DNA from 2 places in the Cytobacillus sp. FSL R7-0680 genome. Region 2 is predicted to be linked to the other one. Evidence: a T-box and tRNA genes for the amino acid it is inferred to sense, from the RefSeq annotation. Region 2 holds a T-box; the other holds one or more tRNA genes.
The links. A T-box is a leader RNA that pairs with one kind of tRNA and senses whether it is charged. The one in region 2 lies ahead of serS (serine--tRNA ligase), so its partner is inferred to be a tRNA-Ser.
Positions count from the first base shown of each region.

Region 1: it has a tRNA-Ser gene. The T-box ahead of serS (serine--tRNA ligase) is inferred to sense a tRNA for this amino acid. The anticodon was not compared.

Region 1 covers NZ_JBBPAO010000001.1:3,944,571-3,960,079, reverse strand. Annotated here, with positions in the region: gene MKY26_RS19910 (redox-sensing transcriptional repressor Rex) at 1-230, opposite strand, end outside; gene moaC (cyclic pyranopterin monophosphate synthase MoaC) at 254-736, opposite strand; gene MKY26_RS19900 (ABC-F family ATP-binding cassette domain-containing protein) at 880-2,805, shown strand; gene tsaD (tRNA (adenosine(37)-N6)-threonylcarbamoyltransferase complex transferase subunit TsaD) at 3,093-4,115, opposite strand; gene rimI (ribosomal protein S18-alanine N-acetyltransferase) at 4,112-4,564, opposite strand; gene tsaB (tRNA (adenosine(37)-N6)-threonylcarbamoyltransferase complex dimerization subunit type 1 TsaB) at 4,561-5,268, opposite strand; gene tsaE (tRNA (adenosine(37)-N6)-threonylcarbamoyltransferase complex ATPase subunit type 1 TsaE) at 5,265-5,720, opposite strand; gene MKY26_RS19875 (hypothetical protein) at 5,888-6,307, opposite strand; tRNA gene MKY26_RS19870 (tRNA-Asp) at 6,826-6,902, opposite strand; tRNA gene MKY26_RS19865 (tRNA-Met) at 6,906-6,979, opposite strand; rRNA gene rrf (5S ribosomal RNA) at 7,006-7,122, opposite strand; rRNA gene MKY26_RS19855 (23S ribosomal RNA) at 7,353-10,286, opposite strand; rRNA gene MKY26_RS19850 (16S ribosomal RNA) at 10,607-12,155, opposite strand; tRNA gene MKY26_RS19845 (tRNA-Gly) at 12,274-12,347, opposite strand; tRNA gene MKY26_RS19840 (tRNA-Pro) at 12,373-12,449, opposite strand; tRNA gene MKY26_RS19835 (tRNA-Arg) at 12,458-12,534, opposite strand; tRNA gene MKY26_RS19830 (tRNA-Leu) at 12,600-12,686, opposite strand; tRNA gene MKY26_RS19825 (tRNA-Lys) at 12,702-12,774, opposite strand; tRNA gene MKY26_RS19820 (tRNA-Gln) at 12,782-12,856, opposite strand; tRNA gene MKY26_RS19815 (tRNA-Asp) at 12,868-12,944, opposite strand; tRNA gene MKY26_RS19810 (tRNA-Glu) at 12,960-13,031, opposite strand; tRNA gene MKY26_RS19805 (tRNA-Ser) at 13,070-13,160, opposite strand; tRNA gene MKY26_RS19800 (tRNA-Asn) at 13,165-13,239, opposite strand; gene MKY26_RS19795 (SprT family protein) at 13,331-13,786, opposite strand; gene cmpA (cortex morphogenetic protein CmpA) at 13,902-14,021, shown strand; gene MKY26_RS19785 (Tex family protein) at 14,095-15,509, opposite strand, start outside.
Region 2 covers NZ_JBBPAO010000001.1:3,493,552-3,509,060, forward strand. Annotated here, with positions in the region: gene gyrB (DNA topoisomerase (ATP-hydrolyzing) subunit B) at 1-1,410, shown strand, start outside; gene gyrA (DNA gyrase subunit A) at 1,513-4,038, shown strand; rRNA gene MKY26_RS17385 (16S ribosomal RNA) at 4,520-6,068, shown strand; tRNA gene MKY26_RS17390 (tRNA-Ile) at 6,168-6,244, shown strand; tRNA gene MKY26_RS17395 (tRNA-Ala) at 6,260-6,335, shown strand; rRNA gene MKY26_RS17400 (23S ribosomal RNA) at 6,487-9,419, shown strand; rRNA gene rrf (5S ribosomal RNA) at 9,650-9,766, shown strand; gene MKY26_RS17410 (YaaC family protein) at 9,836-10,810, opposite strand; gene guaB (IMP dehydrogenase) at 10,924-12,387, shown strand; gene MKY26_RS17420 (D-alanyl-D-alanine carboxypeptidase family protein) at 12,677-13,978, shown strand; T-box leader at 14,041-14,266, shown strand; gene serS (serine--tRNA ligase) at 14,318-15,509, shown strand, end outside.

The sequences.
Region 1 (15,509 bases), 450 kb from region 2:
CGGAAAAATCCTAATAAGTAATTTACGTTATATCCGTAACCTTTTTTCCCTAAAGCACCGAAATAGGAGAAATCTCGTCGAATTGTTGCAGAATCTACTTTCACCGCTTCACTTAATTCTGCTGAAGAAACTCGCTGCTTTCCTGATGCGTGTAAATTTTTCAAAAAACGATAATACAAAGGCAATCGCTTAGCTGTTGCTTGAGGGATTTTCGTTGATTCATTGGACATAGGCTCCACTCCATTCCATTTACTTAAGCCCTTCTAAAATCACCGTTTTTACCACCGGTTTTCTCTACTAAATATGTTGGTCCTATTACCATGCCTTTATCTACTGCTTTGCACATATCATATACCGTTAAAGCGGTAGCTGTAGCAGCTGTCAACGCTTCCATTTCTACTCCGGTATGCCCATTTGTTTTCACTGTACAATCAATATGTAACACATACTGATCCTCTACCTCTTCCCAATTGAAAGATATATCAATACCGGTTAAGGCGAGTGGATGACACATCGGGATGATATCAGATGTCTTTTTCGCAGCCATAATACCTGCCACTTGAGCAACAGCCAGCACATCTCCCTTTTTCATTGTGCCATCAGTAATCTTCTGATAGATTTCTTGATTTAGCTCAATACTACTATGAGCAATTGCTGTACGGGCAGTTTGTGGTTTTTCACTCACATCCACCATCTTCGCTCTGCCTTCTTCATTAAAATGTGTAAATTCAGCCATTCATAACACCTCACATGAAAATGATACACTATTTTGATTCATCTGTGTAATGTAGTTTTTTATATATTCTATCCAAATAGTGACTTTATTGCCGAACCTCACCTGATTAAGGTACACTATCACTATAACAGAGGTGAAATATAATGATATTATTACAGGTTAATCAGCTTTCGAAAAGTTTTGTGGCTGATCCTATATTAATGAATATAAAGCTTGAAGTACAAACGAGAGACCGCATTGCATTAGTTGGACGTAATGGTGCGGGAAAATCAACTCTTTTAAAAATTATTGCTGGACATATGTCCTATGATTCCGGTGAAATTATTCAATCGAAAGAAACCAAAATCGGTTATCTTGCACAAAATACAGGACTAGAATCTGAGCTATCTATTTGGGACGAAATGCTTACCGTGTTTGATTATTTGCGCAAACAAGAGAAGGAACTGCGCTTACTAGAAACACAGATGGGCGATGCAACACTCATCGAAAACAGTGAAGCTTACGATAAAATTTTAAAAACCTATGATCAAATGCAAGTCAACTTTAAAGAACAAGGTGGCTATCAATACGAGGCAGACATTCGTTCTGTACTACATGGCCTTAATTTTCAATCGTTTAGCTATGATACAAAAATTTCTGCATTAAGCGGGGGGCAAAGGACGCGACTTGCACTTGCGAAATTATTGTTAACCAAACCTGATTTACTGATTTTAGATGAGCCGACCAACCATTTAGATATTGAAACATTGTCATGGCTAGAGCAGTATCTTAGTGGTTATGATGGCGCTATTTTAATTGTCTCACATGACCGCTATTTCTTAGATAAAGTCGTCAACCAGGTATATGAACTATCACGTAACCATATTAAAAAATACGTTGGTAACTACAGCAAATATCTTGACCAAAAAGCAGCGAATTATGAACGTGACTTGAAAATGTATGAAAAACAACAAGAAGAAATTGCGAAACTAGAAGACTTTGTTCAACGCAACCTTGCCCGTGCTTCGACAACAAAGCGTGCACAAAGCCGGCGCAAGCAGCTTGAGAAGATGGAGCGAGTGGATCGTCCCCAAGGGGATGAGAAATCAGCGACATTCGGCTTTCAAATTGATCGTCAAACAGGTAATGATGTGCTAACCGCTGACTCTTTAGCAATTGGCTATCAAGAAGAAAAGATCAGTGATCACATTTCATTTCGCATGTCTCGAGGCGATTCCATTGCTTTAGTAGGTCCCAATGGTATTGGAAAGTCGACTTTATTGAAGACCCTTGTAGACAAGCTACCTGCTTTAGGTGGCACGTTTCAATATGGCTCAAATATCCGCATTGGCTATTACGACCAACAGCAAGCTGATTTGAGTTCAAATAAAACCGTATTAAACGAGCTCTGGGATGATTACCCCCTCATGCCTGAAAAAGATGTCCGTACCGTGTTAGGTAACTTCCTCTTCTCTGGAGATGATGTCCTGAAAATTGTCTCTACATTGAGTGGTGGAGAAAAAGCACGATTAGCACTAGCTAAGTTGATGTTGCAAAGAGCAAATGTCCTCATACTAGATGAGCCGACCAACCATTTAGACCTTGATAGTAAAGAAATTCTTGAAAATGCACTAATTGATTTTCCAGGTACGCTCCTCTTTGTCTCTCATGACCGCTATTTTATTAATAGGATCGCAACAAAGGTGATTGAGTTATCAACAAGTGGAGCAACGGAATTTTTAGGGGATTATGATTACTATGTGGATAAAAAAGCGGAAATTGAAGAAATAGAGCTTTTTGAATCAGCAGACCTGCCACAAGAAAGTATCACTAAACCAGAAAAGCAAAGTTATCAACAAGATAAAGAAGCGAAGAAACTAGAAAGACAACGAAAAAGAAGGCTAACAGAAATTGAACAATTAATCGAAGAGTTAGAAGCGCAAATTGAAACTTACGATGAACAACTCTGTGACCCTGAAATCTTCCAGGACCACGAGAAAGTCCTCGAGATTACAACTAAAAATGAGGCTATAAAAGCACAACTCGAGCGGTTACTTGAAGAATGGAGCGATTTGGGAGATTTAATGTAATTAAACGTAGCTGGGGATAATTTAATTATCCCCAGCTTTTCTTTCTACAAGTAAATTTGTCCACATTTTTATTCACAGCACAAACGGATTAACAATAGGTGAAACAACACTTTTCCACATTATCCACAATTTTTATGATACTTATCAACAAAAACTCTGAAAATTTTAATATTATCCACAATATGATATGCCACCAATACTATACTTGATATTGTGAATAACTTTCTGTCATCACTAAAAATAAAAAGACTAGTGAATAGATGATCATGATTCACTAGTCTTCATTATTATTGTTGAAACTGTATATCTAACCCTGGGTTTGCATTCATACTCATATCTGAGAACATCCCTTTTTCGAACATAATTGCACCCACTGCAGCAATCATCGCTGCATTATCTGTGCATAAATGTAATGGCGGAATGACTAAGTCTATCTCTTCCTTATTCTTAAAGGTCTCTGTTAATGCTTCACGAAGTCCTTTATTTGCTGCAACGCCACCTGCTAATAGTAGTTGTTTCACATCATATGCCTCTACTGCTTTTAAGGTCTTGGTCACTAATACCTCAATGACGCTTTCTTGAAAGCTCGCTGCTAAATCCTCTGGTAAGATGGTCTCACCACGTTGTTCAGCATTATGCACTGTGTTGATAACGGCAGACTTCAATCCACTGAAACTAAAATCAAAGGAGCCTTCTTCTAGCCACGCACGAGGAAGCTTAATTGTCGCTTCTCCTTCATGGGCAAGGCGATCAATATGTGGCCCACCTGGATATGGCATATTTAGAACTCGCGCTACTTTATCATATGCTTCTCCAGCAGCATCATCACGTGTTTCGCCAATAACTTCAAAATCACCATGTGCTTTCATATAAACGAGCTCTGTATGGCCCCCGGAAACGACTAATGCAAGCGCCGGGAAAGTCATTTCTTTAATTAAGCGATTGGCATAAATATGCCCTGCTATATGGTGCACCCCAATAAGTGGCTTTTGATGAGCAAAGGCAATCGCCTTCGCTGCATTTACACCGACAAGTAGGGCACCCACTAACCCTGGACCCTCTGTCACAGCAACTGCATCGATATCGTTCATCGTCATACTCGCTTTATTTAACGCTTCTTCTAACACAATGGTCATTTGTTCTACATGATGCCTTGAAGCGATTTCTGGTACAACCCCGCCAAACCTTTTATGACTTTCAATTTGAGAAGCGACAACATTAGCGTTGATCTCTCTACCATTTTTAATGATGGCTACTGCTGTTTCATCACAGCTTGTTTCTATCCCTAATATATATTGATCTTTTTTCATTTTATATTCACCCACATTACTAAAGCATCTTCATGATTATCCGAATAATAATTTTTTCTAATTCCGCCTTCTTGAAAACCTAGCTTGCTATACAACCGTCTTGCTATCATGTTACTCACCCTTACTTCTAGGGTCAATTTAAGGGCACCCATTTCTTTTACAACATCCATCAGCTGGACCATTAACGCCTCGCCAAGTTTCTTCCCTCTATATCTGGGTAGTATCGCTACATTTGTTACATGGGCCTCGTCTGTAACCACCCATGCCCCACCGTATCCTATCAATTCTTCTCCGTCTTCTAATACAACGTAGACCGAGAATTGGTTCAATGTCATTTCATTATAAAAGGCCTCTCTACTCCAAGGTGAAGAAAAAGATGCCTGTTCTACTTTTAATACTTCATCAATATCATCTTCGTTCATTAACCGAAACGTTAATTTACTGGTCATTGGAGCTTGCTCCCTTTCGTAGCTTCAATCCATTTTGCCTCTGCCTCAGCAAGACGGATATAATTAGGGACAAAATTGTGGATATCAACAGCTTCCTTATCTCTACCTAAAATGGCCAATTCAGAAGGACGAGGATTTTGTTCGGTTACACGTGCAAAATATGCCCGATCCCCTAAGTCTGCTTTAATTTGTTCCTTGTGTATGGATAAATCATTACCGACAAATAAAACCGGTTCTTCTCTATTTAATAAACGTTGCGTCCAATTAACGGTCAACGTTAGATGATCCGATGCTAGATCTAATAACCGACTCTCTTGAAATTGATATAAACCAGTATAAATCTGACCTCTTCTCGCATCAAATAACGGTGAAATGACACCGTTAAAATAACTACCTGCACTTGCTGCCAAAACAGCTAGACTCGATACGCCTGAAAGAGGTATATTCAACGTCCAAGCTAATGTTTTAGCTATGGTTACACCAATTCTTACCCCCGTATATGAACCGGGTCCTTCTGCGACAACAATCTTTTCTATATCTTGTGGCAACGTATCGCAATCCTTTAAAAGCATTTCTATCGCGGGCATTACACGAACTGAGTGATTCTTTTTGATATTCGTGATATATTCCCCTATAATTTTGTCGTCATCTACTAGAGCGATCCCTAGTGTATAATTTGACGTGTCTATAGCTAATATTTTCATTTTACTAACTCCTCACACAGCTTCACATAGCGTTTTCCTTTTGGATGGAGCGCTATTCTTCGTTCTTCATTTCCGGTATAATGGATTACAATTTTTAACCTTTCTTCTGGCAGTTGGTCTTCTATTAGATGAGCCCATTCCACGACGGTCACACCTTGCCCATGAAAATACTCATCAAACCCAAGATCTTCATCGCCATCCTCCACCCGGTAAACATCCATATGGTACAAAGGTAGACGACCATTATATTCCTTTATAATAGTGAATGTAGGGCTATTCACATTTCGTTCAATACCAAGGCCTAACGCAAGCCCTTTCGTAAATGTTGTTTTACCTGCCCCTAAATTACCTTCTAATAAAATGACATCACCTGCAGCTGCTTTTTCTCCTAACCTCTTTGCAAATGCCATTGTTTCTTCCGTATTTTTTGTATTCCACTGGAATTGATCCATTTTATCACCTACATTTGGTCTTTCATTTATTTACAATAATAATGACACATATACATGTAGTTTACATGATTTTTTCATAGACATCAAAGAACACTTTGATTTGTCGGGACAGTAACCTTTTGCGCGCATTCCTTGCTCTTTTTCTCTTTGTCTTGCGTGTATCTTCCTTATGCACGCAATTCCCGGCTCTTTTTCTCTTTCTTTTGCGCGTATCTTCCTGTTGCGCGCAATTCCGGGCTCTTTTTCTCTTTCTCTTGCGCGTATCTTCCTTTTACGCGCAATTCCCGGCTCTTTTTCTCTTTCTCTTGCGCGTATCTTCCTGTTACACGCAATTCCCGGCTCTTTTTCTCTTTCTTTTGCGCGTATCTTCCTTTTGCGCGCAATTCCGGGCTCTTTTTCTTTTTCTTTTGCGCGTTTCTTCCTTTTGCGCGCAATTCCTTGCTCTCTTTCTTTTTCTTTTGCGCGTATCTTCCTTTTACGCGCAATTCCTTGCTCTTTTTCTTTTTCTTTTGCGCGTATCTTCCTTTTGCGCGCAATTCCCGGTTCTCTTTCTCTTTCTCTTTCGTGTATCTTCCTTTTACGCGCAATTCCTTGCTCTTTTTCTCTTTCTCTTGCGTATCTCCCTTTTACGCGCAATTCCTTGCTCTCTTTCTTTTTCTTTTGCGCGTTTCTTCCGTTCCCGCCTAAAACTTTTCAACACTATCTTTTGCCTGTATCTACTATTTAACGGTTATTTCCGTAGAGGCAACTAAAAATAGTTGTTTTTAGAAATTACTTAACATATTTTTGGTTTACGCATCCTAATTTGCATTTGTTTTTTGACAAAAAGAAAACCCGCCTAATGGCGAGCTAAAGTGATAGTTTCTCTAGTAATATACAATATGATGGATAAACTGATCATTACAGCTATTGGGATAGATTAAACGTAAGGATTTTTGTAAATAATAATGCGTTATATCTCTATCAAGGACTTACAAATTAGTCATGATGTACTTTTTTACGAGGCACAAAACAATTCTACTTGAACCTATAGAACCTAAGTTTTCTACACAAAAAAAACGAAACAAGTTCCCTGTTTCGATACGTTTCACATATAAAATTAAACTGGCGGTCCGGACGGGACTCGAACCCGCGACCTCCTGCGTGACAGGCAGGCATTCTAACCAACTGAACTACCGGACCAGATTGCGGGGGCAGGATTTGAACCTGCGACCTTCGGGTTATGAGCCCGACGAGCTACCGAACTGCTCCACCCCGCGATAATATTATTTTATAAAAATCATATGCCCGGCAACGTCCTACTCTCACAAGGGGACAGCCCCTAACTACCATCGGCGCTGAGAAGCTTAACTTCCGTGTTCGGTATGGGAACGGGTGTGACCTTCTCGCTATCGCCACCGGACTATGAAATTGTAAGGGAATCGTTCCCTCAAAACTAGGTAATGTTGAAGAAGATATTTATTGAGTAATCGCCTATGCGTTGCTGATGCGACTACTTACGTAGTGCTGTCTAGCTGCGGCGCCTAGGTGCTCGAGGTCATAAGCCAAATTTGTCATGAGGTTAAAGAACAACCTCCTGTCAAATTCGTCTTATGCTTGTCGCACCTGGGCAAGGCGCCTCCGCATTTCGAATTGGTTAAGTCCTCGATCGATTAGTATTAGTCAGCTACATGTGTCGCCACACTTCCACCTCTAACCTATCAACCTGATCATCTTTCAGGGATCTTACTAGCTTGCGCTATGGGAAATCTCATCTCGAGGGGGGCTTCATGCTTAGATGCTTTCAGCACTTATCCCTTCCGCACATAGCTACCCAGCGATGCCTTTGGCAAGACAACTGGTACACCAGCGGTGCGTCCATCCCGGTCCTCTCGTACTAAGGACAGCTCCTCTCAAATTTCCTGCGCCCACGACGGATAGGGACCGAACTGTCTCACGACGTTCTGAACCCAGCTCGCGTACCGCTTTAATGGGCGAACAGCCCAACCCTTGGGACCGACTACAGCCCCAGGATGCGATGAGCCGACATCGAGGTGCCAAACCTCCCCGTCGATGTGGACTCTTGGGGGAGATAAGCCTGTTATCCCCGGGGTAGCTTTTATCCGTTGAGCGATGGCCCTTCCATGCGGAACCACCGGATCACTAAGCCCGACTTTCGTCCCTGCTCGACTTGTAGGTCTCGCAGTCAAGCTCCCTTGTGCCTTTACACTCTACGAATGATTTCCAACCATTCTGAGGGAACCTTTGGGCGCCTCCGTTACTCTTTAGGAGGCGACCGCCCCAGTCAAACTGCCCACCTGACACTGTCTCCCATCCCGATAAGGGATGTGGGTTAGAATTTCAATACAGCCAGGGTAGTATCCCACCGACGCCTCCACCGAAGCTAGCGCTCCGGCTTCTAAGGCTCCTACCTATCCTGTACAAGCTGTACCAAAATTCAATATCAGGCTACAGTAAAGCTCCACGGGGTCTTTCCGTCCTGTCGCGGGTAACCTGCATCTTCACAGGTACTATAATTTCACCGAGTCTCTCGTTGAGACAGTGCCCAGATCGTTACGCCTTTCGTGCGGGTCGGAACTTACCCGACAAGGAATTTCGCTACCTTAGGACCGTTATAGTTACGGCCGCCGTTTACTGGGGCTTCGATTCAAAGCTTCGCGTGAGCTAACCTCTCCTCTTAACCTTCCAGCACCGGGCAGGCGTCAGCCCCTATACTTCGCCTTGCGGCTTCGCAGAGACCTGTGTTTTTGCTAAACAGTCGCCTGGGCCTATTCACTGCGGCTCATCAAGGCTTTAACACCCTAATGAGCACCCCTTCTCCCGAAGTTACGGGGTCATTTTGCCGAGTTCCTTAACGAGAGTTCTCTCGCTCACCTTAGGATTCTCTCCTCGCCTACCTGTGTCGGTTTGCGGTACGGGCACCTTATTCCTCGCTAGAGGCTTTTCTTGGCAGTGTGGAATCAAGAACTTCGGTACTAAATTTCCCTCGCTATCACAGCTCAAGGTATATGACCATGGGATTTGCCTCATGGTCCCTCTAACTGCTTAGACGCACATCCAATAGTGCGCTTACCCTATCCTCCTGCGTCCCCCCATCACTCAAACAGAATACGGTGGTACAGGAATATCAACCTGTTGTCCATCGCCTACGCTTTTCAGCCTCGGCTTAGGTCCCGACTAACCCTGAGCGGACGAGCCTTCCTCAGGAAACCTTAGGCATTCGGTGGATGGGATTCTCACCCATCTTTCGCTACTCATACCGGCATTCTCACTTCTAAGCGCTCCACCAGTCCTTACGGTCTAGCTTCAACGCCCTTAGAACGCTCTCCTACCACTGAACATCAACGATGTTCAATCCACAGCTTCGGTGATACGTTTAGCCCCGGTACATTTTCGGCGCGGAGTCACTCGACCAGTGAGCTATTACGCACTCTTTAAATGGTGGCTGCTTCTAAGCCAACATCCTGGTTGTCTAAGCAACTCCACATCCTTTTCCACTTAACGTATACTTTGGGACCTTAGCTGGTGGTCTGGGCTGTTTCCCTCTTGACTACGGATCTTATCACTCGCAGTCTGACTCCCATGGATAAATCTTTGGCATTCGGAGTTTGTCTGAATTCGGTAACCCGATGAGGGCCCCTAGTCCAAACAGTGCTCTACCTCCAAGATTCTTACGCATGAGGCTAGCCCTAAAGCTATTTCGGAGAGAACCAGCTATCTCCAAGTTCGATTGGAATTTCTCCGCTACCCACACCTCATCCCCGCACTTTTCAACGTACGTGGGTTCGGGCCTCCATCCAGTGTTACCTGGACTTCACCCTGGACATGGGTAGATCACCTGGTTTCGGGTCTACGACCACATACTAAATTCGCCCTATTCAGACTCGCTTTCGCTACGGCTCCGTCTGTCCAACTTAACCTCGCATGTAATCGTAACTCGCCGGTTCATTCTACAAAAGGCACGCTATCACCCATTAACGGGCTCTAACTACTTGTAGGCACACGGTTTCAGGATCTCTTTCACTCCCCTTCCGGGGTGCTTTTCACCTTTCCCTCACGGTACTGGTTCACTATCGGTCACTAGGGAGTATTTAGCCTTGGGAGATGGTCCTCCCTGCTTCCGACGGGATTTCTCGTGTCCCGCCGTACTCAGGATCCACTCTGGAGGGAACGAAGTTTCAACTACAGGGCTTTTACCTCCTATGGCGGGCCTTTCCAGACCTCTTCGTCTATCTCGTTCCTTTGTAACTCCGTATAGAATGTCCTACAACCCCAAGAGGCAAGCCTCTTGGTTTGGGCTAATCCCGTTTCGCTCGCCGCTACTCAGGGAATCGCGTTTGCTTTCTCTTCCTCCGGGTACTTAGATGTTTCAGTTCCCCGGGTCTGCCTTCCATACCCTATGTATTCAGGTATGGATCCTATCCCATAACGGATAGGGGGTTTCCCCATTCGGAAATCTCCGGATCAAAGCTTACTTACAGCTCCCCGAAGCATATCGGTGTTAGTCCCGTCCTTCATCGGCTCCTAGTGCCAAGGCATTCACCGTGCGCCCTTATTAACTTAACCATTGTTCGGCTTGCGATAAGCTACGCATTTCGGCGTCAGCTCACTCGTCAACATCCTCATGTGCACAAGACGCACACTCCGGTGTTTCCTCGCTCGCTTCCTTGAACTGCTGGCTTCTCACAACCCTCACGGTTGTGTGTTTTTAAAAAAAGTTTAGTATCTCTACTCTATTATATAGAGAGAAAATAACTAAGGTGGCGATTACTCGGTAATCTTCTTCATTACATTATCTAGTTTTCAAAGAACGATTGAATTGAGAGATTATACTCTCAAAACTGAACGAACAGTCTAACATCAAGTTAATTCCGTATATTCCTTAGAAAGGAGGTGATCCAGCCGCACCTTCCGATACGGCTACCTTGTTACGACTTCACCCCAATCATCTGTCCCACCTTAGGCGGCTGGCTCCAAAAGGTTACCCCACCGACTTCGGGTGTTACAAACTCTCGTGGTGTGACGGGCGGTGTGTACAAGGCCCGGGAACGTATTCACCGCGGCATGCTGATCCGCGATTACTAGCGATTCCGGCTTCATGTAGGCGAGTTGCAGCCTACAATCCGAACTGAGAATGGTTTTATGGGATTGGCTAAACCTCGCGGTCTTGCAGCCCTTTGTACCATCCATTGTAGCACGTGTGTAGCCCAGGTCATAAGGGGCATGATGATTTGACGTCATCCCCACCTTCCTCCGGTTTGTCACCGGCAGTCACCTTAGAGTGCCCAACTAAATGCTGGCAACTAAGATCAAGGGTTGCGCTCGTTGCGGGACTTAACCCAACATCTCACGACACGAGCTGACGACAACCATGCACCACCTGTCACTCTGTCCCCCGAAGGGGAAAGTCCTATCTCTAGGATTGTCAGAGGATGTCAAGACCTGGTAAGGTTCTTCGCGTTGCTTCGAATTAAACCACATGCTCCACCGCTTGTGCGGGCCCCCGTCAATTCCTTTGAGTTTCAACCTTGCGGTCGTACTCCCCAGGCGGAGTGCTTAATGCGTTTGCTGCAGCACTAAAGGGCGGAAACCCTCTAACACTTAGCACTCATCGTTTACGGCGTGGACTACCAGGGTATCTAATCCTGTTTGCTCCCCACGCTTTCGCGCCTCAGCGTCAGTTACAGACCAGAAAGTCGCCTTCGCCACTGGTGTTCCTCCAAATCTCTACGCATTTCACCGCTACACTTGGAATTCCACTTTCCTCTTCTGCACTCAAGTTCCCCAGTTTCCAATGACCCTCCACGGTTGAGCCGTGGGCTTTCACATCAGACTTAAGGAACCGCCTGCGCGCGCTTTACGCCCAATAATTCCGGACAACGCTTGCCACCTACGTATTACCGCGGCTGCTGGCACGTAGTTAGCCGTGGCTTTCTGGTTAGGTACCGTCAAGGTACCGGCAGTTACTCCGATACTTGTTCTTCCCTAACAACAGAGTTTTACGATCCGAAAACCTTCATCACTCACGCGGCGTTGCTCCGTCAGACTTTCGTCCATTGCGGAAGATTCCCTACTGCTGCCTCCCGTAGGAGTCTGGGCCGTGTCTCAGTCCCAGTGTGGCCGATCACCCTCTCAGGTCGGCTACGCATCGTCGCCTTGGTGAGCCGTTACCTCACCAACTAGCTAATGCGCCGCGGGCCCATCTGTAAGTGATAGCAGAACCATCTTTCAATCTAATTATATGTATAAATAGATATTATCCGGTATTAGCCCCGGTTTCCCGGAGTTATCCCAGTCTTACAGGCAGGTTGCCCACGTGTTACTCACCCGTCCGCCGCTAATCTTTGGGAGCAAGCTCCCTCAGATTCGCTCGACTTGCATGTATTAGGCACGCCGCCAGCGTTCGTCCTGAGCCAGGATCAAACTCTCCAATAAAGTGTTTGATTAGCTCATTTGCACCTATGGTGCTTTGTTGCTGATAAATCAGCTTTTTTTAGAATTACGCTTGACGTTTTACGTTCGTTCAGTTTTCAAAGAACAATCTTTTCGGTAATGGAGCGGGTGAAGGGAATCGAACCCTCATCATCAGCTTGGAAGGCTGAGGTTTTACCACTAAACTACACCCGCATTTAATTAATTTGTTGGTTTTGCATGGTCGGGAAGACAGGATTCGAACCTGCGACCCCTTGGTCCCAAACCAAGTGCTCTACCAAGCTGAGCTACTTCCCGTAAGTATATGGCGCGCCCGAGAGGAGTCGAACCCCTAACCTTTTGATCCGTAGTCAAACGCTCTATCCAATTGAGCTACGGGCGCCTTGAAGCAACTCTATTATAATATCATACTAATTTTAATGAGTCAAGTATTTTTTTAAATCTTTTTGGTGCGGCCGAGAGGACTTGAACCTCCACGGGTTATTCACCCACTAGGCCCTCAACCTAGCGCGTCTGCCATTCCGCCACGACCGCATAAATTTTTTAAGATGAGCCATGAAGGACTCGAACCTTCGACCCTCTGATTAAAAGTCAGATGCTCTACCAACTGAGCTAATGGCTCATAAAAATGGCTGGGCTAGCAGGGATCGAACCTGCGAATGACGGAATCAAAATCCGTTGCCTTACCGCTTGGCTATAGCCCATTATTAAGATATGGCGGTCCGGACGGGACTCGAACCCGCGACCTCCTGCGTGACAGGCAGGCATTCTAACCAACTGAACTACCGGACCTAACCTTTAAAAAGATGACCCCTACGGGATTCGAACCCGTGTTACCGCCGTGAAAGGGCGGTGTCTTAACCGCTTGACCAAGGGGCCATAACATAAAAAAAGAAAAACAAATATGTATATAAGAATGGCGGAGAAGGAGGGATTTGAACCCTCGCGCCAGTTGCCCGACCTACACCCTTAGCAGGGGCGCCTCTTCAGCCACTTGAGTACTTCTCCAAAATGGCTCCGCAGGTAGGATTCGAACCTACGACCGTTCGGTTAACAGCCGAATGCTCTACCACTGAGCTACTGCGGAATATGTTAAAAGAGAATATGTAGTCAACAAGCACTGCCTTATCGACTCTTTAAATTATAATTACCACCATGTAAAAAGTCAAGCATGAATTTCAATTATTTTTATCAGTAGATATTAACACTAATTTGCCCATACATTGGCCACATCTATACTTGTTTGTGTTTATTCGACGTTTCCTTCTATAGAGTTGATTGCACTGGTTGCATTTATACATAATGTAAGAAACTTTCTGAGGTAAAGACGAACAATGCCTCGGTGCACCTACTTTAGCCATTAGCCTCCGGAAATCACTATCTCGATGTTGATAGCCTGCTCCAGCCAAATGCAGATGGTAATGACATAGTTCATGTTTAATAATACCAACTAATTCTTCCATTCCTAGATGCTGATAATATGTCGGATTAATTTCAATGCGATGATCAGTCAGCATATATCGTCCTCCGGTTGTTCTTAATCTACTATTGAATTTCGCTGTATGACGAAAAGGAAGATCGAACCACCTCAAAGATACTTCTTCAACTAACCTTTGTAATTCCTTATCACTCATTTCTTCACTCCTTTCAAGGATAAAATTAGCACGTGACAACCTATAAGCGCATACAATTGATATACATTAGCATAGCATAAAGGACCGTGGAAAGTGAGAGAAAGGAGGCTATTCCATGCCTGTTTGGTTACAGAACCAAATGAAACGTGCTTTCTTAGAGAAGGACCGTTATCAAATCAAATTATTGAATCAATGCTGGTACTTTTATAGAAAGAAGCATTGTTCTGGTACGTAGAAAACTCCTTCTCAAACCCACAATGATTTACATAAAAAGCCGTTGGAAAAATCCCACGGCTTTTTATGCTTATTTATTGACCTTGTTGGAGCATGGTTAACGCCACTCTGCCTTTTTGTTGATCAACCGAATCGACCCATACAGTCACAACATCACCAACAGATACGACATCTAACGGATGTTTCACAAACCGATTACTTAGCTTTGAGATATGGACTAAACCATCTTGCTTCACGCCAATATCTACAAAAGCTCCGAAATCAACTACATTTCGGACGGTCCCTTGAAGTTCCATCCCTTCCTTCAAATCATCCAGCTTTAATACTTCTTTCTTTAATAGCGGAGCAGGTAATTCATCCCTAGGGTCTCGACCAGGTTTCATTAATGCATCAATTATATCCTTGAGCGTTAATTCACCAATATTTAATTCTTCTGCTGTTTCTTTTATAGATAACTGGCTTAACGCTTCTATTAATTGTGCAGAGCCTAAATGGTTAGAATTCATCTTTAACATTTTAAGCAATTTACTTACTTCCCCATAGGTTTCAGGGTGAATCGATGTTCTGTCTAATGCTTCCTCTCCATCAACAATTCGCAAGAATCCAATGGCTTGCTCGTACGTCTTCGCGCCTAAGCGAGGAATTTTCTTTAATTGTTTCCGATTAGTAAATTTGCCTTCTTCTTCTCTTTTCTTAACAATATTCGTTGCGACAGCCTTCGATAAACCAGCTACATGTTGTAATAGTGACGGAGAAGCTGTATTCACATTCACTCCAACTTGGTTTACAGCCGTCTCGACAACAAAATCTAATGATTCCGTTAACCTTTTTTGAGAGACATCATGTTGGTATTGACCGACACCAACTGATTTAGGGTCAATTTTTACTAGTTCAGCAAGTGGATCTTGTAGTCTCCTCCCGATTGAAACAGCGCTTCTTTCTTCAACTTGAAAGTCAGGGAATTCTTCACGTGCAATATCAGATGCGGAATAGACACTTGCCCCCGCTTCATTTACGATTAAATAATAGATTTCTTCATTCAATTCTTTCAGCAAGTCAGCAATAAACTGTTCTGTCTCTCTTGATGCCGTTCCATTACCTATAGCCACCATCTTCACTTCATATGCTTTGAGCATGGAAAGGACTTTGTCTTTGGCTACACCTAATTTAGAAACAGGCGGATGAGGATAGATAACATCAATCTTTAATACCTTACCTGTTTCATCAATGACCGCTAATTTGCAGCCTGTACGATAAGCTGGATCTACCGCAAGGACGACTTTCCCTTTTAGTGGTGGTTGTAAAAGGAGATTCTTAAGATTTTCAGAGAAAATTTTAATCGCCTGTTCCTCACCTTTTTCGGTTAGTTCAGCCCTTAATTCTCTTTCAATTGATGGTTGAATTAAGCGTTTATAACCATCTTCAATCGCTTCTTCCACAAATGGTGCATTGATATGTTTTGATACAGTGATCCATTTTCGGTTTAAAT
Region 2 (15,509 bases):
ACAATTTTTAAGCCGGATGGTGAGATTTTCACTGAAACATTAGAATATGATTTTGATACATTAGCAACGAGGGTCCGCGAATTAGCTTTTTTAAATAAAGGATTAAAGCTTACTCTTTCAGACGAACGTGAAGAGAATAAGACCAAAGAATTCCACTATGAAGGTGGTATTAGGTCTTATGTAGAGCATTTAAATAAAAATAAAGAAGTACTTCATGAAGAGCCGATTTATATTGAAGGCGAAAAAGATGGTATTTCTGTTGAAATATCAATGCAGTACAACGATAGCTATACAAGTAATATCTATTCTTTCGCCAATAATATTCATACGTATGAAGGTGGAACACATGAATCTGGATTTAAAACAGCGCTGACGAGGGTGATTAATGATTATGCTCGTAAGAATGGCGTGTTTAAAGATAATGATGCCAACCTTACAGGTGAAGACGTCAGGGAAGGTTTAACAGCGATTGTTTCAATTAAACATCCTGACCCTCAGTTTGAAGGACAAACGAAGACGAAATTAGGCAATTCAGAAGCAAGAGCGGCAACAGATACGGCTTTTTCGGAAGCCTTTGAAAAATTCTTATTGGAAAATCCATCTGTTGCAAGGAAAATCGTCGATAAAGGTATGATGGCTTCAAGAGCTCGAGCAGCAGCTAAAAAGGCGAGAGAGCTAACAAGAAGAAAGAGTGCTTTAGAAGTTTCTAGTCTTCCAGGTAAGCTTGCTGATTGTTCTTCAAAAGATGCGTCTATTTCGGAACTATATATCGTTGAGGGTGATTCAGCGGGTGGTTCAGCTAAGCAAGGACGAGACAGGCATTTCCAAGCAATTCTACCACTTCGAGGGAAAATTCTAAACGTAGAAAAAGCACGGTTAGATCGAATATTATCTAATAATGAAGTACGAGCAATGATTACTGCGTCTGGAACAGGAATCGGTGAAGACTTTGATATTACGAAAGCAAGATATCATAAAATCGTTATTATGACAGATGCCGATGTAGATGGGGCGCATATTCGAACACTATTACTCACATTCTTTTATCGTTATATGAGACAAATCTTAGATGCGGGCTATATATATATTGCGCAGCCACCTTTGTATAAAGTTCAACAAGGGAAGAAAATCTCATATGCTTATAACGATCGCCAATTAGACGAGATTATGAAAGAGCTTCCGGCTACGCCGAAACCAAATGTCCAACGTTACAAAGGTTTAGGTGAGATGAACCCAGATCAATTATGGGAAACGACAATGAATCCGGAAACGCGTACGCTCTTACAAGTAAGCTTAGAAGATGCGATTGAAGCAGATGAAACGTTTGAAATCCTTATGGGAGATAAAGTAGAACCACGCCGTAACTTTATCGAGGAAAATGCGCAGTATGTGAAGAATTTAGATATTTAATGAAAGTCAGGATAGAGTTGGTTCTATCCTGCTTTTACATAGATATTGTCAATAAAATGTAGCCTAAGCAATAAGCTTTGTGCGATAGGGAGGTACCTATAGATGGCTGATACGCCTAAGTCCCAAATTAAAGAAATTAATATAAGTGAGGAAATGAGAACGTCATTCTTGGATTATGCAATGAGTGTTATCGTTTCCCGAGCCCTACCTGATGTACGTGACGGGCTAAAGCCTGTGCACAGAAGAATACTTTATGCAATGCATGATCTTGGCATGCACTCAGATAAACCGTTTAAAAAGTCTGCCCGTATTGTTGGAGATGTTATCGGGAAATACCACCCACATGGTGATTCAGCAGTATATGAAACAATGGTAAGAATGGCACAAGACTTTAACTATAGATATATGCTTGTTGATGGACACGGTAACTTTGGATCAATTGATGGCGACTCTGCTGCTGCCATGCGTTATACAGAGGCCCGTATGTCAAAAATATCAATGGAATTGTTAAGAGATATTAATAAAGATACCATCGATTATCAAGACAACTATGATGGAGAGGAAAAGGAACCGGTCGTGCTTCCTGCTCGGTTCCCTAATCTGCTTGTAAATGGTACATCAGGTATTGCTGTAGGAATGGCTACCAATATCCCTCCTCATCAATTAGGCGAAGTCATTGATGGTGTACTTACATTAAGTAGAAATCCGGAAATTACGATTCCAGAGTTAATGGAAATCATTCCTGGACCAGACTTTCCGACTGCAGGACTTATTTTAGGCCGTAGTGGAATTCGGAAAGCTTATGAAACAGGAAGAGGCTCTATTACTCTTAGAGCAAAGGTTGAAATTGAACAGAAATCAAATGGGAAAGAAGTTATCATTGTTAATGAAATCCCATACCAAGTGAATAAAGCAAGATTGATTGAGAAAATTGCTGACCTTGTACGTGATAAGAAGATTGATGGTATTACAGATTTACGTGACGAATCTGACAGAGATGGTTTACGAATTGTTATTGAAGTCCGTAAAGATGCCAATGCAAATGTGCTTTTAAATAATTTATATAAACATACGGCACTACAGACAAGCTTCGGTATTAATTTACTTGCTTTAGTGGATGGACAACCTAAAGTATTGAATTTAAAACAATGCTTAGAATATTATTTAGCCCATCAAGTTGTCGTTATAAGAAGAAGAACAGAATTCGAATTGCGGAAAGCGGAAGCAAGAGCGCATATTTTAGAAGGTTTACGAATTGCCTTAGATCATTTAGATGAAGTCATTAAATTAATCAGAGCGTCAAGAACTACAGATATTGCCAAAGAAGGTTTAATGACACAATTTGACCTTTCGGAGAAGCAAGCGCAAGCGATTTTGGATATGCGTCTACAGCGTTTAACTGGTTTAGAGCGTGAGAAAATCGAAGAAGAATATGCTAGTCTTATTCAATTAATTGCAGATTTAAAAGCAATCTTAGCAAGTGATGAAAAAGTATTAGACATTATTCGCGAAGAACTTACAGAATTAAAAGACCGTTTTAATGATGAACGCCGTACAGAAATTGTTTCCGGTGGTCTTGAGCATCTAGAAGATGAAGATTTGATTCCTCAAGAGAACATTGTTATTACACTTACACATAAAGGCTATATTAAGCGATTACCGGTATCTACTTATCGTGCCCAAAAACGAGGTGGAAAAGGGATACAAGGAATGGGAACAAATGAAGATGATTTTGTTGAACACCTATTGACTACCTCAACGCATGATCATCTCCTTTTCTTTACGAATAAAGGAAAAGTGTATCAAGCTAAAGGGTATGAAATTCCTGAATTTAGTAGAACAGCGAAGGGGATTCCTATCATTAACTTGTTAGGTATTGAAAAGGATGAATGGATTAATGCTGTTATTCCGATAGAGGATTTTGTGGATGATTGGTTCTTGTTCTTCACAACAAAACGAGGCATTTCTAAACGTTCACCGTTATCTTCATTTGCTCATATCCGTACAAACGGTTTAATTGCTTTAGGTTTAAAAGAAGAAGATGAATTAATCTCTGTACGTCTTACAAATGGAGATAAAGAAATTATCATCGGTACAAAAAATGGTCTCCTTATTCGTTTCCCTGAAGATGCGGTCCGTTCTATGGGACGTACAGCTACTGGTGTAAAAGGAATCACTCTGAGTGAAGAAGATGAAGTGGTTGGAATGGAAGTTCTAGAAGAAGGGGACAACATTCTAGTAGTTACGAAAAAAGGTTATGGTAAACAAACACCAGCTGATGATTATCGTATTCAGGGTCGTGGTGGTAAAGGAATTAAAACGGCCAATATTACTGAAAAAACTGGTGATCTCGTTACGATGAAAGCTGTACGTGGTGAGGAAGACATCATGTTGATTACTACTGGCGGTGTCATTATCCGTATGGGAGTAGAAGATATTTCAACTATGGGAAGAAACACGCAAGGCGTAAGACTTATTCGAATCGATGAAAGTGTGAATGAATTCGTCTCAACTGTAGCAAAGGTTGAAAAGGAAGAAGAAAAAGATGGAGAAGAGCGAGCAAAGCCACTTGAAACTGCAGAGGAATTGCCTGAAGAATCTATCGACAGTGAAGATGAAAGAGAATAAACAAATTGTTTAAATCAAATGAGTGCCGACACAATTCAAGTTTCAAAATTGAATTGTGTTCGGCTTTTTTATTAGGATGAGATAATTTTAATGACTACCTTTAGCACACTACTACAGACTATACTAATAGGGGTTTATAGATTCTTTTAGGAGTATCAATGGAAGTATTTTTTGGTGTTAACTATGAATGAAATGGTCAATAAATTATTTTATAAAAATAATTGATGAATAATGCTTGCAAATAGTGGTTACTGCTGATATACTTATTCAAGTCAGCAAGAGGAAGACATGAAAGATTGATTGACATAAAAAAAAGATGTTGACTCAGATGACACGATATGTTATATTAATAAAGTCGCTTCTGAAGCGAACGAGATTGTTCTTTGAAAACTGAACGAACGTAAAACGTCAAGCGTAATTCTAAAAAAGCTGATTTATCAGCAACAAAGCACCATAGGTGCAAATGAGCTAATCAAACACTTTATTGGAGAGTTTGATCCTGGCTCAGGACGAACGCTGGCGGCGTGCCTAATACATGCAAGTCGAGCGAATCTGAGGGAGCTTGCTCCCAAAGATTAGCGGCGGACGGGTGAGTAACACGTGGGCAACCTGCCTGTAAGACTGGGATAACTCCGGGAAACCGGGGCTAATACCGGATAATATCTATTTATACATATAATTAGATTGAAAGATGGTTCTGCTATCACTTACAGATGGGCCCGCGGCGCATTAGCTAGTTGGTGAGGTAACGGCTCACCAAGGCGACGATGCGTAGCCGACCTGAGAGGGTGATCGGCCACACTGGGACTGAGACACGGCCCAGACTCCTACGGGAGGCAGCAGTAGGGAATCTTCCGCAATGGACGAAAGTCTGACGGAGCAACGCCGCGTGAGTGATGAAGGTTTTCGGATCGTAAAACTCTGTTGTTAGGGAAGAACAAGTATCGGAGTAACTGCCGGTACCTTGACGGTACCTAACCAGAAAGCCACGGCTAACTACGTGCCAGCAGCCGCGGTAATACGTAGGTGGCAAGCGTTGTCCGGAATTATTGGGCGTAAAGCGCGCGCAGGCGGTTCCTTAAGTCTGATGTGAAAGCCCACGGCTCAACCGTGGAGGGTCATTGGAAACTGGGGAACTTGAGTGCAGAAGAGGAAAGTGGAATTCCAAGTGTAGCGGTGAAATGCGTAGAGATTTGGAGGAACACCAGTGGCGAAGGCGACTTTCTGGTCTGTAACTGACGCTGAGGCGCGAAAGCGTGGGGAGCAAACAGGATTAGATACCCTGGTAGTCCACGCCGTAAACGATGAGTGCTAAGTGTTAGAGGGTTTCCGCCCTTTAGTGCTGCAGCAAACGCATTAAGCACTCCGCCTGGGGAGTACGACCGCAAGGTTGAAACTCAAAGGAATTGACGGGGGCCCGCACAAGCGGTGGAGCATGTGGTTTAATTCGAAGCAACGCGAAGAACCTTACCAGGTCTTGACATCCTCTGACAATCCTAGAGATAGGACTTTCCCCTTCGGGGGACAGAGTGACAGGTGGTGCATGGTTGTCGTCAGCTCGTGTCGTGAGATGTTGGGTTAAGTCCCGCAACGAGCGCAACCCTTGATCTTAGTTGCCAGCATTTAGTTGGGCACTCTAAGGTGACTGCCGGTGACAAACCGGAGGAAGGTGGGGATGACGTCAAATCATCATGCCCCTTATGACCTGGGCTACACACGTGCTACAATGGATGGTACAAAGGGCTGCAAGACCGCGAGGTTTAGCCAATCCCATAAAACCATTCTCAGTTCGGATTGTAGGCTGCAACTCGCCTACATGAAGCCGGAATCGCTAGTAATCGCGGATCAGCATGCCGCGGTGAATACGTTCCCGGGCCTTGTACACACCGCCCGTCACACCACGAGAGTTTGTAACACCCGAAGTCGGTGGGGTAACCTTTTGGAGCCAGCCGCCTAAGGTGGGACAGATGATTGGGGTGAAGTCGTAACAAGGTAGCCGTATCGGAAGGTGCGGCTGGATCACCTCCTTTCTAAGGAATATACGGAATTAACTTGATGTTAGACTGTTCGTTCAGTTTTGAGAGTGCAATCTCTTTGATATGATTAAATACTTTACCGTGAAGTTATGTGGGCCTATAGCTCAGCTGGTTAGAGCGCACGCCTGATAAGCGTGAGGTCGATGGTTCGAGTCCATTTAGGCCCACCATTTTAACTTTAATACGGGGCCTTAGCTCAGCTGGGAGAGCGCCTGCTTTGCACGCAGGAGGTCAGCGGTTCGATCCCGCTAGGCTCCACCAACAAATTGTTCTTTGAAAACTAGATAATGTAATGAAGAAGATTACCGAGTAATCGCCACCTTAGTTATTTTCTCTCTATATAATAGAGTAGAGATACTAAACTTTTTTAAAACACACAACCGTGTGGGAAGCGAAAGCAACCCAAACATATGGTTAAGTTAATAAGGGCGCACGGTGAATGCCTTGGCACTAGGAGCCGATGAAGGACGGGACTAACACCGATATGCTTCGGGGAGCTGTAAGTAAGCTTTGATCCGGAGATTTCCGAATGGGGAAACCCCCTATCCGTTATGGGATAGGATCCATACCTGAATACATAGGGTATGGAAGGCAGACCCGGGGAACTGAAACATCTAAGTACCCGGAGGAAGAGAAAGCAAACGCGATTCCCTGAGTAGCGGCGAGCGAAACGGGATTAGCCCAAACCAAGAGGCTTGCCTCTTGGGGTTGTAGGACATTCTATACGGAGTTACAAAGGAACGAGATAGACGAAGAGGTCTGGAAAGGCCCGCCATAGGAGGTAAAAGCCCTGTAGTTGAAACTTCGTTCCCTCCAGAGTGGATCCTGAGTACGGCGGGACACGAGAAATCCCGTCGGAAGCAGGGAGGACCATCTCCCAAGGCTAAATACTCCCTAGTGACCGATAGTGAACCAGTACCGTGAGGGAAAGGTGAAAAGCACCCCGGAAGGGGAGTGAAAGAGATCCTGAAACCGTGTGCCTACAAGTAGTTAGAGCCCGTTAATGGGTGATAGCGTGCCTTTTGTAGAATGAACCGGCGAGTTACGATTACATGCGAGGTTAAGTTGGACAGACGGAGCCGTAGCGAAAGCGAGTCTGAATAGGGCGAATGAGTATGTGGTCGTAGACCCGAAACCAGGTGATCTACCCATGTCCAGGGTGAAGTCCAGGTAACACTGGATGGAGGCCCGAACCCACGTACGTTGAAAAGTGCGGGGATGAGGTGTGGGTAGCGGAGAAATTCCAATCGAACTTGGAGATAGCTGGTTCTCTCCGAAATAGCTTTAGGGCTAGCCTCATGCGTAAGAATCTTGGAGGTAGAGCACTGTTTGGACTAGGGGCCCTCATCGGGTTACCGAATTCAGACAAACTCCGAATGCCAAAGATTTATCCATGGGAGTCAGACTGCGAGTGATAAGATCCGTAGTCAAGAGGGAAACAGCCCAGACCACCAGCTAAGGTCCCAAAGTATACGTTAAGTGGAAAAGGATGTGGAGTTGCTTAGACAACCAGGATGTTGGCTTAGAAGCAGCCACCATTTAAAGAGTGCGTAATAGCTCACTGGTCGAGTGACTCCGCGCCGAAAATGTACCGGGGCTAAACGTATCACCGAAGCTGTGGATTGAACATCGTTGATGTTCAGTGGTAGGAGAGCGTTCTAAGGGCGTTGAAGCTAGACCGTAAGGACTGGTGGAGCGCTTAGAAGTGAGAATGCCGGTATGAGTAGCGAAAGATGGGTGAGAATCCCATCCACCGAATGCCTAAGGTTTCCTGAGGAAGGCTCGTCCGCTCAGGGTTAGTCGGGACCTAAGCCGAGGCTGAAAAGCGTAGGCGATGGACAACAGGTTGATATTCCTGTACCACCGTATTCTGTTTGAGTGATGGGGGGACGCAGGAGGATAGGGTAAGCGCACTATTGGATGTGCGTCTAAGCAGTTAGAGGGACCATGAGGCAAATCCCATGGTCATATACCTTGAGCTGTGATAGCGAGGGAAATTTAGTACCGAAGTTCTTGATTCCACACTGCCAAGAAAAGCCTCTAGCGAGGAATAAGGTGCCCGTACCGCAAACCGACACAGGTAGGCGAGGAGAGAATCCTAAGGTGAGCGAGAGAACTCTCGTTAAGGAACTCGGCAAAATGACCCCGTAACTTCGGGAGAAGGGGTGCTCATTAGGGTGTTAAAGCCTTGATGAGCCGCAGTGAATAGGCCCAGGCGACTGTTTAGCAAAAACACAGGTCTCTGCGAAGCCGCAAGGCGAAGTATAGGGGCTGACGCCTGCCCGGTGCTGGAAGGTTAAGAGGAGAGGTTAGCTCACGCGAAGCTTTGAATCGAAGCCCCAGTAAACGGCGGCCGTAACTATAACGGTCCTAAGGTAGCGAAATTCCTTGTCGGGTAAGTTCCGACCCGCACGAAAGGCGTAACGATCTGGGCACTGTCTCAACGAGAGACTCGGTGAAATTATAGTACCTGTGAAGATGCAGGTTACCCGCGACAGGACGGAAAGACCCCGTGGAGCTTTACTGTAGCCTGATATTGAATTTTGGTACAGCTTGTACAGGATAGGTAGGAGCCTTAGAAGCCGGAGCGCTAGCTTCGGTGGAGGCGTCGGTGGGATACTACCCTGGCTGTATTGAAATTCTAACCCACATCCCTTATCGGGATGGGAGACAGTGTCAGGTGGGCAGTTTGACTGGGGCGGTCGCCTCCTAAAGAGTAACGGAGGCGCCCAAAGGTTCCCTCAGAATGGTTGGAAATCATTCGTAGAGTGTAAAGGCACAAGGGAGCTTGACTGCGAGACCTACAAGTCGAGCAGGGACGAAAGTCGGGCTTAGTGATCCGGTGGTTCCGCATGGAAGGGCCATCGCTCAACGGATAAAAGCTACCCCGGGGATAACAGGCTTATCTCCCCCAAGAGTCCACATCGACGGGGAGGTTTGGCACCTCGATGTCGGCTCATCGCATCCTGGGGCTGTAGTCGGTCCCAAGGGTTGGGCTGTTCGCCCATTAAAGCGGTACGCGAGCTGGGTTCAGAACGTCGTGAGACAGTTCGGTCCCTATCCGTCGTGGGCGCAGGAAATTTGAGAGGAGCTGTCCTTAGTACGAGAGGACCGGGATGGACGCACCGCTGGTGTACCAGTTGTCTTGCCAAAGGCATCGCTGGGTAGCTATGTGCGGAAGGGATAAGTGCTGAAAGCATCTAAGCATGAAGCCCCCCTCGAGATGAGATTTCCCATAGCGCAAGCTAGTAAGATCCCTGAAAGATGATCAGGTTGATAGGTTAGAGGTGGAAGTGTGGCGACACATGTAGCTGACTAATACTAATCGATCGAGGACTTAACCAATTCGAAATGCGGAGGCGCCTTGCCCAGGTGCGACAAGCATAAGACGAATTTGACAGGAGGTTGTTCTTTAACCTCATGACAAATTTGGCTTATGACCTCGAGCACCTAGGCGCCGCAGCTAGACAGCACTACGTAAGTAGTCGCGTCAGCAACGCATAGGCGATTACTCAATAAATATCTTCTTCAACATTACCTAGTTTTGAGGGAACGATTCCCTTACAATTTCATAGTCCGGTGGCGATAGCGAGAAGGTCACACCCGTTCCCATACCGAACACGGAAGTTAAGCTTCTCAGCGCCGATGGTAGTTAGGGGCTGTCCCCTTGTGAGAGTAGGACGTTGCCGGGCAAGATAAAAGAGCACATTATTTGTATGTGCTCTTTTTTGTGATTTTTTATTTCCAATGTGAATCTTCTATCATCTCTTTTTATTTCCTTGGCAATGAAATTTTCTTGATTCAAGAAAATTATAAATGAGAAATGGGCTTTTTTGTTCCGTCAAATCGAGGAACTGGTGAATAAATGGATAATCATTATTTGTCATTAACTTAATGCATTCATTCCACCATTCTGTTTCATATCTTGCAATCATGCTTAAATTATAGAGTAATAAGTAATGGGAAAATAATTCTGGATAATCATTTAATGGACTTCTTTCGATAGGTAATGAATAATTTTTATTTACAGTATTATATTTGAAATATCGATTGATCTCTTTGTTTTGAGGAAATTTTATATGTTCCTTCGTATAGAGAATATCCTTTTTATCCACCTGTAGTTTTTCGGAAAGAAAAGTAGAAAATCTCGATTCAGTCATATGATAATGATTAAGAATGGTTATTGGGACAAAGAAGTTATCTTTTTCTTTTTTTATATCAATAAATGTTTGTTCTTTTTGGATAGACTGAAACATTATTTCCATCTCTGGGATTTGTCTCAATAAATCAACCATATAAAATTTATCACCTTCTAGATGTTTCATATGGAACATTTTTTCTGCCATATATGGAAATAAGCCACTCTTTTGTAGTTTCACTTCATCTTTTAAAAAGAGGTATTGCTGCTTTTTCTTTTTTCTTGTCGAAACACCATGAGCCAGTACGGAGGTCGTATCTGGATAAAGAGGGTCAATAGTTAAAATACAAGCTTTTATTAGATGAACTAGGCCGTAGAAATAAAGAATAGGTTTAATGATTAACGGGGCAGCGGCGGCTTGTTCATAGTAAACCTTACCGTGTTCAATGTAATATATAAACGGATAAGTATTTTCAAAACTCTTTTGTGATGCTTGTTCAATTCCTTCGTTTTGATAACTTTTTTCTAAAAATGCTTTGGTTGTTTCTGTTGAAAAAAAGGGTAAATATGATTGCCAATTGTTGTAAGAATGCTTCAAAATATACAACCTCCAAATAATCTGAAAAATCCAACTTATAGCAGTGTCCTTGACAGTATTTTGTCCAATTGATAACCTACTAATAATATTTTCATGTTCAGGAGGTCAAAAAAATGTGGGAAACTAAATTTGAAAAAGAAGGTTTAACTTTTGATGATGTACTACTTGTCCCTGCTAAATCTGAGGTATTGCCGAAAGATGTCGATTTGTCGGTGAGACTGTCTGAAAAGGTAAAATTGAATGTTCCAATTATCAGTGCTGGTATGGATACAGTAACTGAAGCTGAAATGGCTATTGCAATGGCACGCCAGGGTGGATTAGGTATTATTCACAAAAACATGTCCATTGAGCAACAGGCAGATTTAGTTGATAAAGTAAAACGCTCTGAGAGTGGCGTTATTTCTGATCCGTTTTTCCTTACTCCCGAACAACAAGTGTATGATGCTGAACATTTAATGGGCAAATATCGTATATCAGGTGTTCCAATTGTAAATAATCTTGACGAACAAAAACTTGTTGGTATTATTACAAACCGAGACCTTCGTTTCATTCAAGATTTCTCTATTAAGATCTCTGATGTAATGACGAAAGAAAACTTAGTAACTGCTTCAGTAGGTACAACGCTACAAGAAGCAGAAAAAATTCTGCAAAAGTATAAAATTGAGAAATTACCTCTTGTTGATGATAATGGTGTTTTAAAAGGACTTATTACTATTAAAGATATTGAAAAAGTCATTGAGTTCCCTAACTCAGCGAAAGATGCACAAGGTCGTTTACTTGCTGGTGCAGCAATCGGTATAACAAAAGATACAATGAAAAGATTAGAGTTACTTGTTAAAGCTCAAGTTGATGTAGTAGTAGTCGATACGGCTCACGGCCACTCAGCGGGCGTTATTAATACAGTAAAAGAAATTAAAGACAAATACCCTGACCTGACAGTTGTAGCAGGTAATGTAGCTACTGCTGAAGGTACACGTGCATTGTTTGAAGCTGGAGCTGATGTTGTAAAGGTAGGTATTGGACCTGGATCTATTTGTACAACTCGTGTGGTAGCAGGTGTTGGCGTGCCACAAATTACAGCGGTATATGATTGTGCAACAGAAGCACGTAAACATGGTAAAGCGATTATCGCTGATGGTGGGATTAAGTATTCAGGAGATATCGTGAAAGCATTAGCTTCTGGTGGACATGCAGTTATGCTAGGAAGTATGTTAGCTGGTGTATCTGAAAGTCCAGGTGAAACTGAAATTTTCCAAGGACGTCAATTTAAAGTTTATCGTGGAATGGGATCCGTTACTTCTATGGAAAAAGGATCAAAGGATCGTTACTTCCAAGAAGATAATAAGAAATTCGTTCCAGAAGGCATTGAAGGACGTATTCCATTTAAAGGTTCATTAGCAGATACGATTTATCAGTTAGTTGGTGGCGTTCGCTCTGGTATGGGTTACTGCGGGGCAGCAAATTTAGAATTCTTAAGAGAAAATGCACAGTTTATCCGTATGACAGGTGCTGGTCTTAAAGAAAGTCACCCACATGATATCCAAATTACGAAAGAAGCACCAAATTATTCATTATAATTTTTTTAAAAAAGTAAGAGGGCTGGTCCTCTTACTTTTTTTTGCCTGGAAAGATATCAGACTTTCGTCATTGTTAGCAAAACACACAATGTTTTCTCAGGCGGATTGACCTAAGGAATAGAGAAAGAAAAGGGATGTTCATGAAAACGCCAAGATTAGGAAAAGGTTGTTTGTATCCATGAAGGACATCTTATGATAAAATAACAAAAGCTGAAAAAAAAGTTGGAGGGCTTTGGAATTGAGAAGAAAAGGATATCGTAAAGTTGTTGCAAGTTTCTTGGTGTTGATTATGGTGTTAGGCATTCTTCCAAATGTACATAAAGCAAGTGCAAAAGAAGATATACTTAATATTAATGCAGATGCAGCTATTCTAGTAGATGCAGAAACAGGTAGAGTTTTATACGGGAAAAACATTGATAAGGTGCTTGGTATTGCAAGTATGTCAAAAATGATGACCGAGTATCTTTTATTAGAAGCTATTGATGAAGGTCGAGTATCATGGGATCAAGAGTATGCTGTAAGTGAGTACGTTTGGAAAGTGTCTCATGACACAGCGCTTTCGAATGTTCCTCTTAGAAGAGATGGGACATACAGCATTAAGGAATTATTTGAAGCAATGACTATTTATTCCGCAAATGGAGCTACAATTGCCATTGCTGAGACAATTGCTGGATCTGAAAAGAACTTTGTGCAAATGATGAATGAAAAAGCAGAGGAATTAGGGTTAGAAGATTATAAATTCGTCAATTCTTCTGGTTTAAATAACAAGGATTTAAAAGGTTACCATTCGACAGGTAATGAAGATGAAGAAAATGTGATGTCTGCTAGAGCAACAGCTAAACTAGCGACAACGCTCCTCACGGATTTTCCTCAAGTTTTAGAAACAGCAAGCATTCCTAGAAAAACATTTAGAGAAGGCACTGAAGATAAAATTGATATGGAAAATTGGAACTGGATGTTACCTGAACTGGTCTACGGCTATGAAGGTGTAGATGGGTTAAAGACAGGGACAACTGATTTTGCAGGTTCTTCTTTTACAGGAACAGCTGAACGTGATGGGAAAAGATATGTAACAGTTGTTATGAATGCTAAAGGTGGCGGCGATTCTGGTTATAATCAAGCTAGATTCGACGAAACAAAGAAAATGTTTGATTACGCGTTCTCTAATTTTGATAAAAAAGAGATCGTTCCTGCTGGCTATCAAGTGAAAGATAAAGAAAAACTTGCCGTTGAAAAAGGGAAAGAAAATGCAGTAGCGATTGAATCAAAAGAGGCCATTACATTAACTGTTAAAAATGGCGAAGAAGAGAATTATCAACCAAAGCTTGTGATTAATGAAGATTTATTAAATGATCAAGGTCAATTAACAGCTCCTGTAAAAAAAGGTGATGTTGTTGGTTATTTAACGGTTGAAGATAAAGATGGTAATGCGATTGAATTTTTAAATGCTAACCAAACAAGAGTTGATGTCATCGCTTCTGAATCGGTTGAAAAAGCGAACTGGTTCGTTTTATCTATGCGTGGTGTTGGTGGATTCTTTGGAGATGTTTGGGACAGTGTTGCATCTACTGTTAAAGGTTGGTTTTCTTGAATAATGTAGTTGCATTTGGCTTATAATTATAGTAAATTATGTATTACTAATAAGTTGAATAAAAGAAAGCATAAAGAAGGAAGTAGTATCAAGTACACTTTTGCCATAGAGAGCTGGTGGTTGGTGCAAACCAGACAAAAGCACTTGAGAATCCATCCTTTGCGTAGAGCTTGGAACACATTTTTTGTAAGTAAAAGCTCTCGGGTAAACCTCGTTAAAGATTTAAAGTGAAAAGTATGGACTATACTTTTAACTAGGGTGGCAACGCGGGTAACTCTCGTCCCTTTATAGGGGACGGGAGTTTTTTGTTTTCACAAATTGAATATGGAGGGAAAGGCTATGTTAGATATCAAATATTTAAGGGCTAATTTTGCTGAAGTAAAAGAAAAACTAGAAAAACACCGTGGGGAAGATATTTCTGATCTTGAGAAGTTTGAGGATTTGGATGTAAAACGCCGAGAATTACTTGTAAAAACGGAAGAGCTTAAAAGCAAAAGAAATGAAGTATCACAGCAAGTGGCTGTTTTAAAACGAGAGAAAAAAGATGCGGACCAATTAATTGCTGAAATGAGGCAAGTTGGTGACCAAATTAAGGATTTAGACCATGAGTTACGTGAAGTAGAAGCTGAATTAGAGCTTATCTTACTCAGTATTCCAAACATCCCACATGAAAGTGTACCCGTTGGGGAGACAGAGGATGACAATGTCTTAGCTTGGCAATGGGGAGAAGTAAAGGGATTTGATTTTGAATTTAAACCGCATTGGGATATAGCAACTGAGCTTGGAATTTTAGATTTTGAACGAGCAGGAAAAGTAACTGGCAGTCGTTTTGTATTTTATAAAGGGTTAGGTGCTAGATTAGAGCGCGCATTGTATAACTTTATGTTGGACCTCCATACAGAAGAACATGGATACGAAGAAGTCCTACCACCATATATGGTTAATCGTGCAAGTATGACAGGTACAGGACAATTACCAAAATTTGAAGAGGATGCATTTTTAATTGAGAGTGAGGATTATTTCCTTATTCCAACGGCGGAGGTACCCATCACGAATATGCATCGCGATGAAATTTTAAGTGCTGATCAATTACCAATTAATTACGCCGCATTTAGTGCGTGCTTCCGTTCTGAAGCTGGCTCAGCTGGCCGTGATACGAGAGGTCTTATTCGTCAGCATCAGTTTAATAAGGTTGAGCTTGTGAAGTTTGTTAAACCAGAAGACTCTTATAACGAGTTGGAGAAATTAACAAAAAATGCAGAGAAGGTTTTACAACTGCTTGGTTTGCCTTATCGCGTCATGAGTATGTGCACTGCTGATTTAGGATTCACAGCTGCGAAGAAGTACGATATTGAAGTATGGATGCCTAGCTACGATAATTATCGAGAAATTTCTTCTTGTAGTAACTTTGAAGCTTTCCAAGCGAGACGTGCAAATATCCGCTTCCGTCGTGATGCTAAAGGTAAGCCGGAGAATGTTCATACATTAAATGGCTCTGGGTTAGCAGTGGGACGTACAGTCGCTGCGATAT